Regions from separate parts of the Aminobacter sp. DSM 101952 genome, predicted to be linked through region 1. Evidence: riboswitches for the same ligand, from Rfam matches in the RefSeq annotation. Region 1 holds a riboswitch; the other holds the start of a gene.
The links. Region 1 has a riboswitch for cobalamin ahead of ASC75_RS21475 (ABC transporter substrate-binding protein). Riboswitches for the same ligand answer to the same signal wherever they lie in the genome.

Region 1 (5,048 bases):
GCAGAACATCAACAAGTTCTACGGCCGCATCCATGCGCTTCGCGACGTGTCGCTGACGGTCAACACGCATGAGGTGGTGGGCCTGCTCGGCGACAACGGGGCTGGCAAGTCGACGCTGATCAAGGTGCTGTCGGGGGCAGTGCCGATGACCAGCGGCGAGATTTTCGTCAAGGGCAAGGAGGTGCAGATGAGAAGCACCACCGACGCCATCGAAAACGGCATCGAGACCATCTACCAGGATTCGGCGCTGGTGCCGCAGCTGTCGATCGCGCGCAACCTGTTTCTCGGCCGCGAACCGGTCAAGGGGCCGGCGCTGTTCAACCGGCTCGACCACGAGATGATGAACGAAGTGGCTGGCACGCTGCTCAAGCGCGTCGGCATCACCAAGAACATACCGCCGACCACACCGATCGGGGCGCTGTCGGGCGGCGAACGCCAGGCGGTGGCGATCGCGCGCGCCATGCATTTCGACAGCAACCTGATTATCCTCGACGAGCCGACCAACAATCTCGGCGTCGCCGAGACGCAAGGGGTGTTGCGCTTCGTGCGCGAGGTGCGCGACAGCGGCCATTCCTGCATCTTCATCGCCCACAATATCCACCATGTCTTCCAGGTGGTGGACCGGATCGTCGTGATGCGCGGCGGGCAGGTGGTGGCCGACAACATCGATCCCAAGCGGTCGACCATCGAGGAGGTCGAGCGGGTGATCACCGGCGAGCACCTGATCGAGGCGCTGGGCCTCGACCACGGCTAGGCAGCGGAGAAAAGCATGTCGGATCGATCCAGGCCGCTCGTGCTCAGCGCTCCCAGGCCGCGCACGCTGGAACTGATCCTTGCGCCCGGGGCCTTGGCCAGGCTGCGAGCCGAGAACGAGGTGATCGAGGTCGAGCCCGAGGAGATTGCCGCGCTTGCCCCCGACATTCTCGGGCGCGTGCGCTACCTCATCGGCCAGCCGGCCTTGTCGCTCCAGACGCTGGAGGCGATGGTCTCGCTGCGCTGCATCTTCAATGTCGAGGGCAACCTGCTCGACAACATGCCCTACGAGCATCTTTTCGGGCGCGGCGTTCATGTGGTGACGACCAGCCAGGTGTTCGCCGAGCCGGTGGCCGAGATCGGGCTCGCCCTGGCGCTCGACCTTGCCCGCGGCATCACCGACGCGGACCTCGCGTTCCGCGAGGGGCGCGAGCTCTGGGGCGCCGAGGGCAATGGATCGGCGCGGCTGCTGTCCGGCGCCGACATCGGCTTCATCGGCTTCGGCGATCTCGGCAAGGCGCTGAACCGGCTGCTTGCAGGCTTCCGCGCCCGCGCCAAAGCCTTCGACCCGTGGCTGCCGCCATCGGTGCTCCGGGAGAGCGGTGTCGAACCAGCGACGCTCGATGAGGTGCTTTCGGGTAGCGACGTCGTCTTCGTGGTGGCCTCGGTGACCAGCGAAAACCAGGGTTTTCTCGACGCGGGCTCCTTCGCCCGCATGCGCCAAGGCGCGGCCCTGATCCTGCTCAGCCGCGCCGGCGTCGTCGATTTCCCCGACTTGATCGACGCCGTGCGCAGCGGCCACATCGTGGCTGCCAGCGACGTGTTCCCGGAAGAGCCGCTGGCGCTGGATCATCCGGTGCGCAGACTGCCCGGCTTCCTGCGCTCGGCCCACCGGGCCGGCGCGCTCGACATTGCCTTCAAGCGCATGGGCGACATGGTGCTGGAGGACATGGCCCTGATGGACCGCGGCCTTCCGCCGATGCGCTGCAAGCGGGCCGAACGCGAGACCGTGTCGCGCATGCGCTCGAAACCGGTCGAGCGGAACTAGATGTTCGATACATCTGCAGTGTCGCGGGCGCTGGCGGACAAGTCGTTCTGGCATTGGGTTGCATGCCTTGAGGAGAACTCAAGAGAAAATCCACCCGTCTTCTTGGCCGGCAGATGAACGACTTTCACTCCATTGCTAGTCCTGTAAATCACCCTTGACTTTGACATGCCCACGAATAGGGTGCGCGCGTCATGGTCTTCCGCCGACGAGGTGGAAGCTAAGAGGGAATCCGGTGTGAAACCGGAGCTGACCCGCAACTGTAAGCGGTGAGCCGTTCGCCCAAATGTCACTGGCAATATTGCCGGGAAGACGGGCGGCATGGGCTGCGATCCGTGAGCCAGGAGACCTGCCTGACAGAGTGAGATTCCGTGGTCGGGGTGTGCCACAGGAGTGACGGTTCCATTTCGAAGGCCCTGTTGCGGCTTTCGTCGGGCCCGCATTTCCGCACCTCGTCCCCGGCAGGCAGAGGTTGGCGCGGCGATGTCGGGAAGATCGGTTTCCCCATGTTCGAAGAGCTTCGGCGGGCGCCTTTGGCGTCGTCCGGCGTGCTGCGCCTGTTTGCCTGTGTCGTCTGACCGAGGCCTGCCCGGACATGTGCAGGCCTCGGCACGCCCCGCACCGCATTTGCGCATGGAGACATCATGAAAATCACTCAGCTAGCCCTGTGGCTCGGACTTGCCCTGGCTTCGGCCATCGGCTTGGCACCGGCGGCCGCCGAAACCTTCACCGACGATGCCGGCCGCAAGGTCGAGCTGGAACTGCCGATCAAGCGGGCGGTGATCTTCAACCGCTATGCGGTTGAGTTCGCCCGTGCCATCGGGGCCATAGACAAGGTCGTCGGCGTCGATGCGAGCACGATGCGGGACCCGACCTACTGGCCGCAGTTCAAGGACAGCGACATCGTCGGCCAGGGCCAGACCCAGCCCAACTACGAAGCGATCGTGGCGCTCAAGCCCGACGTGGTGATCATCCCGCGCAATGGCGTCTACGAGGAGGCGGCGCGACAGCTCGAAGCCTTCGGCATTCCGGTTCTGGTCGTCACCGCCTGGGACACGCTTCAGCACGTCGAGAACGTGACGCTGTTCGGCAAGCTGTTCGACAGCACGGAAAAGGCCGATGCGCTCAACGCCTATTACACCCGCTACATGGACCTGCTGGCCGAGCGCCTGAAGGACGTCGAGCGCAAGAAGGTGTACCTCGAAGAGGTGCGCGACCTGGTGACGGTTACGCCGGGTTCGGGCTGGCACGACATGATCGAGGCCGGCGGCGGCATCAACGTCTTCGGCGACATCGACATCAAGAAGCAGCCCTCCTCGCGCGGCAACGAGAACAGCTTCACCGTCGATCCCGAGGAGATCATCGCGCGTAAGCCGGATCTGGTGATCAAGCTGCAGCCCGGCTCCTACCAGACGATCCCGGAAGCGAAGTTCGCCGACAGCTGGAAGGCGATCGTCGCACGCGAGGAAATTTCGGGCGCGCCGGTCGGTGCGGGGGGCAATGTGCGCTTGATCAACTACTATCTGGCAGGCGGCTCGTCCAAGGTGACGGGCGCGCTGCAGGTCGCCAAGTGGCTCTATCCCGACCGCTTCGCCGACATCGATCCCGAGGCGGCGATGAAGGAATGGATCGAGATCTACCAAGGCCTGCCGTTCCAGGGCGGCATGACCTACCAGGGTAGCGCCTCCAACTGACGAACCGGCACGCCGCCGCCGGCAAGGCCGCGGCGTGCCTCCCCCAATCCGGAGGCTTCGACCATGGACATCGCAACGACTGCCGGTCTGGCGCGCGGCCATTCTAGCGGCATCGCCAACCGCTACCGGCAGTCTGGCTACTGGCGGCTGGCGATCATTCTGGGTTCACTGCTGGCGCTTGTGGTCGTGGCAGGATCCGTCGCCATCGTCGGCATTGCCGAGACGGGTCTGACGGCGCTGCTGGCGATCGTGGTGGAAAAGGTTTCCTTCGGCTACATCGTAGCCGACGTCGACCCGCAGCAGGCGCGAGTCCTCCTGCACCTTCGCTTGCCGCGCGTGGTGATGGCGATCGTGGCCGGCGGTTCTCTGGCTTTTGCCGGCGTGCTGATGCAGGCGATCACGCGTAACCCGCTGGTCAGCCCCTACACCATCGGCGTGTCCTCGGCCGCTGCCTTCGGCGCTTCGATCGCCATCATGTTCGGCGTCGGCTTCAGTGCCGCCGGGCTGTATTTCGTGCCGTTGACGGCGTTTCTCTTTGCGCTGGGCTGCGCCGTGCTGGTGTTTTCCATGGCTTGGCTGCGCGGGATGGGTGCGCAGACCATGGTGCTGACCGGCATCGCCCTGATGTATTTGTTCAGCGCGATGACGGCCGCCGTGCAGTTCGTCGCCACCCAGGAACAATTGGCCCGTGTCGTGCATTGGACGTTCGGCAGCCTCAACGGCATCGGCTGGGATGCTGTTGCCGTCGCCGGAATGGCCTTGCTGGTGGCCCTACCGCTCGCCCAGTCGAAGGCATGGCAGTTCAATGCGCTGACGAGCGCCGGCGACGATGTTTCACGTTCGCTCGGCATCAATGTCGCGTTGCTGCGCGGTCTCGCCGTCGTCCTGTCGGTGGTGGTGTCGGCTGTGGTGATCAGCTTCACCGGCGTGATCGGTTTCGTCGGGCTGATCGGGCCGCATGTCGCGCGCTTGATGATCGGCAGCGACCATCGTTACCTCATTCCGTTCTCGGCAATCTGCGGCGCCATGCTGCTGCTGCTGGCCGACACTGTCGGGCGCATGGCGTTCAGCCCGACGGTCATCCCGGTGGGCATCGTCGTCGCCTTCGTCGGCGTGCCGCTGTTTCTGCACCTGATCCTGTCGCGCCGCTCGGAGTATTTTTCATGAGCGACTATCTTTCCGTCGACAAGGTCAGCTTCGGCTATGGCAGCCGCCCGGTGCTGCGCGAGGTGTCGGTCGCGTTGAGCAAGGGTCACATCCTTGGCCTCATCGGGCCGAACGGTGCCGGCAAGTCGACGCTGGTCAGGATCGTGCTCGGTCTGTCGTCGCCCTCATCCGGGCGGGTATTGCTCGATGGCAAGGATATCCGCGACCTGACCCCGAAGGCACGCGCGCGGCGGATCGCCTATGTGCCGCAATCCTCGCCGCTCAGCTTCCCGGCTACGGTGTTCGAGACCTGCCTGCTCGGCCGGACGCCGCATATGGGGGCAAGTCCCTCCGCGAATGACCTGGCTGTCGTCGAAGAATTGCTCTGCAGGCTCAGGCTCGAGGATTTT
Region 2 (5,048 bases), on a different contig from region 1:
TGGGAAGCCGTCTGGCGCGACGCGAACAAGCACCGTTCGCCCAATGCCGGCTGGCCCGAGGCCGCAATGGCCGGCGCGCTTGGCCTCGCCCTTGCCGGCCCGCGCGCCTATGGCGGCGTGATGGTCGAGGACGCCTTCATGGGATCGGGCGGCCGCCGCGAGGCCAATGCCCAGGACATCCGCTCGGCACTGCGCCTCTACTGGACGGCCGACGCCATCCTTGTCGTCGCCATCGGCCTTGTCGGCCTCGCCATCTGGCTCTGACGCACCGAAAGCTAGAACTCGATCCCCTTCTGCGCCTTCACGCCGGCAGCGAAGTGATGCTTGGTAGCGCCCATTTCGGTGACGAGATCGGCAGCCTCGACCAGTGCCGGCTTGGCGTTGCGGCCAGTGACCACGACATGCAGGCCCTCGCGCCGGCCCTTGAGCGTCGAGACGACAGCATCGAGATCGAGATAGTCATAGCGCAGCGCAATGTTGAGTTCATCGAGCACGACGAGTGAGATGCTCGGGTCTGCCAAAAGCTCCTGCGCTTTCGCCCAGGCAGCCTCTGCAGCAGCAATGTCGCGCATCTTGTCCTGCGTCTCCCAGGTGAAGCCCTCGCCCATCGTGTGCCACACGACGCGGTCGCCGAAGGCGGCAAACGCGTCCTGCTCGCCGGAATGCCAGGCACCCTTGATGAACTGCACGACGCCGACGCGATGGCCATAGCCGAGCATGCGCAGCGCCAGCCCGAAGGCCGCCGTCGACTTGCCTTTACCGGGACCGGTGTTGACGATCAGCAGTCCCTTCTCGACGATGGTCTTTCCCGCCACCTCGGCATCCTGCACCGCCTTCCGCTTGGCCATCTTGGCGCGGTGGCGCTCAGCTTCCTGTTCGTCGATCGTCTTCATCATTTCACCTTCATCGGCAGACCGGCGACCATGTACAGCACCGCGTCGGCCACGGCCGCCACCTTCTGGTTGAGGCGGCCAGCATCGTCACGGAAGCGACGGGCCAGTGCATTGTCGGGCACGATTCCGAGCCCGACCTCGTTGGAGACCACGAACCACGGCCCTCGCGGGCGCGACAGCACGTCCGCGAGGGCGGCGCATTCGGCCTCGACATCGTGATCGGCCAGCATGTGATTGGTGAGCCAGAGCGTCAGGCAGTCGACCAGCACCGGCGCGCCCTCGGGCACGCTGCCAAGCGCGCCCGCGATATCCAGCGGTGCGTCGAGCGTTTGCCAGCCTTCGCCGCGGCGATCACGATGGATCGAGATGCGCTCGCGCATCTCGTCGTCATAGGCCTGCGCCGTGGCGATGTAGGTCCACGGAGCAGGAATTTGCGTGATGAGCCGCTCGGCATGCGCGCTCTTGCCGGAGCGCGCACCGCCGAGCAGGAAGGTCAGCGTCTCAGGCAAGGCGACCGTTCAGCGACTGTGCGGGTTCGCTCATGAAGCGATTGCGCACGTAGCCTGCCACCGCGCCCAGCACGACCCAGAACACCAGGTTGGAGATGGTGACAGCGACGACAAAGCTGTGGTGCAGGTCGGCCGGGATCGGTGACTCATGGCTTTCCGGCTGCGGCGCCCCGACGATGTGCGGCGCGACGATCAGCGCAACGCCGAGGACAGCCAGCGGCAACGACTGCTTGAAGGCAATCAGCGCGAGGCCAGCAGCGGTGGCCACGACAGTCAGCGTCCACCATATCTGGCGCGAGACGAGATCGGCGGCAGGCATGGCCGGCAGTTCCGGCGGCAGGCCGAGACCAGGCGCCAATGTGAAGACGGCAAAGCCGGCAAAACCCCAGAACACGCCCTGGCGCCAGTTGGCGATGCCGCCGGCAAACTCGGAGACGGCGACCAGGATCAGTCCGAAAGCGATGCCACTGACGATGTTGGCGAGCGCCGAGTAAGCGAAACGCTCGAAGCCGTCGGCAGGCGCCCACGCTTCTTCCTCGGCCGGCGCCACAGCCTGTGCGTCGGCAGCAGGCGCGGTCGCTTCGGTACCGGCCACGGGTGCCGCGCCGTGGTCGTGGCCGCCGGCGTTTTCATAGGTCTCCGCCTTGAAGATCAGCGGATCGGTTGAATAGGTCTGGAGCGCAGCAAGGATCACGCCGGCCAATAGGCCACTGATCGCCGCGATGAACACGACGTTGCGAAAGACGGACATGGTTGGCTTGCTTTCGTTAGTGGCAGGGGAAAGCCATCGAGTGGCGATAGTCGTGGGCAGCATTGTGCACCACTTCCATGTGCGAGAACCCGAGGAAGCCAACAACGAAAAGGCCGAGCAGCGCGGCAAGAGCCAGCTGCATGATACGCGACTGCGAGGAGACGTCGGTGCCGAGAGCAGAAACAGTGTTCATCATAAGTCCTTTCGCCCTCCACCCGAGGGCACAGAGATAAGTGCCTGTCGCCGGCAGGTCTCCTGGCTTGCGGATTGGCACCCTTCCCCGCCTTCCCGAAGCAAGCTTCAGTGGCATTTGGGGAGGACTAGCCGCATACAGTTGCGGGGGCAGCCACGGCTTCGGACCCTCTAATGGACCTTACCGCATTCCCTCTTGATTCCGTAACGGAACCGACGACGCCGCAACTATAGAAACAAATGGCTTGGGCGGCAAACCAAATTCCGACGCCGCGGCGCTCGAATGCGGCGTTCTTGCGATCAGCCGCGCGCGGTGATTCGTTCGGCCACCAGGTGCTGCAGCCGCCACAGATGCCGGTCGTGGATGGAACGCTGCTCCAGGTTCTTGACCACATTGTAGAGATAGTCGGCGGCCGAGCCCCAGTGGCCGCAGGTCGTGGCCAGACGCTTTACGACCTCGTCCTCGCCAAGCGCCCCGGCATAGGCATGGCCTTGACGGTTGATGACGAAAGCGAGTGCGGTCAACGGCCCCTCATCGGTGGCGAGGTTCAGCCAGCGCGGCTTGTAGGTCGAGGGCTTCAGCGTCATCTCGCGGCGAAACAGCTTGTCCAGTTGCTCGCGCCGGTCGCCGTCCGTCAGCCTGAGCGCCACGCCCTTGCATTGGCCGCCGCGATCCATGCCCATCATCAGCCCGGGCTCAGTCTTTGTGGCGCGCCAGCGGGTCATGTTGATGCAGAACGAACGGTGCCAACCGCGCGCCAGCGCCACCCTTTCGTCGGTGTGTTCGACCTCGGGCTTCCAGATCAGCGAGCCATAGGCAAACAGCCACAGCGGCCCATTGCCGGGATAGGCGGCAAGCGTCTTGTCGATCATGCGTTCGTAATCGGCATCGTCGAGGTGCTGCGCATCAGGATCGGGGCCGGCATCAGCCACCTCACGATGGCAAAGTGCCACCAGTTCCTCGGTCAGCGACATCACACGACCGTTCATTGCAGGCATCCCCGAACCCTGTGCATGACGTTGGCTAGTCCCTCTCTTGCCGCGGTTCAACCATGATAGTGCTGCATGGGCGGCGAAACACCCGAAGCCCAAGCGAATGGCCATGACGATGCAACCGACCACCGACCAACTTCAAGCCCGGACACCGCGCGTTAAGGTGATCGACATTGCCCGTGGCGTGGCCCTCGTCGCCATGGCCGTCTACCATTTCGCCTGGGATCTCGAGTTCTTCGGCTATGCCGACCCTGGCATGACCGCCTTCGGCGGCTGGAAGCTGTTCGCCCGCTCGATTGCGTCGAGCTTCCTGTTTCTTGTCGGCGTAAGCCTCGTCCTTGCCCACGCAAAAGGCATCCGTTGGCGCGGTTTCCGCAAGCGGCTGGCGATGGTGGTTACCGCCGCCACGGCAATTTCGGTGGCAACATGGTTCGCCATGCCCAACACTTTCATCTTCTTCGGCATCCTGCACCAGATCGCCTTTGCCAGCGTCGTCGGCCTCGCGTTCCTGCGCCTGCCGCCGCTGTTGACGCTGGCCGCCGCCGTGCTGGTGATCCTGGCGCCGATCTATCTGCGCAACGATACCTTCAACCACCCGGCCCTGCTCTGGATCGGCCTTAACACCGTTGCCCCGCGCTCCAACGATTTCGTGCCCGTCTTCCCCTTCTTCGGTGCGGTTCTGGCAGGCATGGGCGTTGCCGGGCTGGCGCTGAAATCCGGCCTGTACGACCGGCTGGCGCAGTTGAAACCCGGCACTTGGTCGAAACCGCTCGACTTCTTCGGCCGCCACAGCCTCGCCTTCTACCTCATCCACCAGCCCGTGCTGATTTCCTTGGTCTGGGCCTGGGCGCAGGTCTTCCCGGCACCCGTCGAAACCCGCGAAGTCGGCTTCCTCAAGTCCTGCCAGATCTCGTGCGAGCAAAGCCGCGACACCGATTTCTGCACGCGCTACTGTGTCTGCATGCTCGACGAGCTGCAGAAGGACGATTCGCTCGACCGCCTCTATGCCAGCGACCAAAGCCCTGAACTGAAGTCGCGTGTCGGCGACACCGCCGCCATGTGCACCGCAAGGACGGACGGCGAAATACCATCGGGAGGATCGCAATGACCGACATCAAGGCAGCCCCCAACCGGGTGCCATGGCCGCCTATCATCTACCTGCTGGCGATTGCCATCGCCATCGTGCTTGGACTGCTCTATCCGCTGCCCTGGATCACCGAGCCGATCTCGGATCTCTTGTTTGCCGCCGGCTGGCTGGCGATCGCCGGCTTTGTCGCGATCGAGGTGTCGGCGATGCGCGCCCTGAAGCGTGGCAACACCACCATCCGGCCTGACAAGGCATCGGACCATCTGGTGACGAACGGGCCGTTCTCCTTCACCCGCAACCCGATCTACTTCGGCAACACGCTGCTGATGATCGGCATCGGCATGGTCAGCGGCAGCCTCTGGTTCATCCTCCTGGCACTGATCGCCGCTTTCGCAACCCAGAAGCTCGCCATCGAGCGCGAGGAAAAGCACCTGCAGGCGCGCTTCGGCAAGAAATACATCGACTACGCGAAGAAGGTCCGCCGCTGGATCTGACGCGTTCCCCGTTTTCGGCAATCCGCTTGATTGATGGCGGCGGCCAAGTCGTGCGTCCTTCGACAAGCTCAGGATGAGGACCGTAGGCGCTGCCTCAGGATGAGGACCGTAGGCGCTGCACTCAAGACT

Region 2: linked by a shared signal. The riboswitch ahead of ASC75_RS00830 (CbtB-domain containing protein) and the one ahead of ASC75_RS21475 (ABC transporter substrate-binding protein) in region 1 are both predicted to bind cobalamin.

Annotation. Positions count from the first base shown of each region.
Region 1 covers NZ_LMCL01000032.1:308,265-313,312, reverse strand. Annotated here, with positions in the region: gene ASC75_RS21485 (ATP-binding cassette domain-containing protein) at 1-754, shown strand, start outside; gene ASC75_RS21480 (hydroxyacid dehydrogenase) at 770-1,801, shown strand; cobalamin riboswitch at 1,977-2,170, shown strand; gene ASC75_RS21475 (ABC transporter substrate-binding protein) at 2,443-3,492, shown strand; gene ASC75_RS21470 (iron ABC transporter permease) at 3,556-4,659, shown strand; gene ASC75_RS21465 (ABC transporter ATP-binding protein) at 4,656-5,048, shown strand, end outside.
Region 2 covers NZ_LMCL01000001.1:167,901-172,948, forward strand. Annotated here, with positions in the region: gene cbiB (adenosylcobinamide-phosphate synthase CbiB) at 1-264, shown strand, start outside; gene cobO (cob(I)yrinic acid a,c-diamide adenosyltransferase) at 276-893, opposite strand; gene cobU (bifunctional adenosylcobinamide kinase/adenosylcobinamide-phosphate guanylyltransferase) at 893-1,402, opposite strand; gene ASC75_RS00825 (CbtA family protein) at 1,395-2,153, opposite strand; gene ASC75_RS00830 (CbtB-domain containing protein) at 2,170-2,346, opposite strand; cobalamin riboswitch at 2,381-2,578, opposite strand; gene ASC75_RS00835 (gamma-glutamylcyclotransferase) at 2,646-3,335, opposite strand; gene ASC75_RS00840 (DUF1624 domain-containing protein) at 3,448-4,446, shown strand; gene ASC75_RS00845 (isoprenylcysteine carboxylmethyltransferase family protein) at 4,443-4,919, shown strand.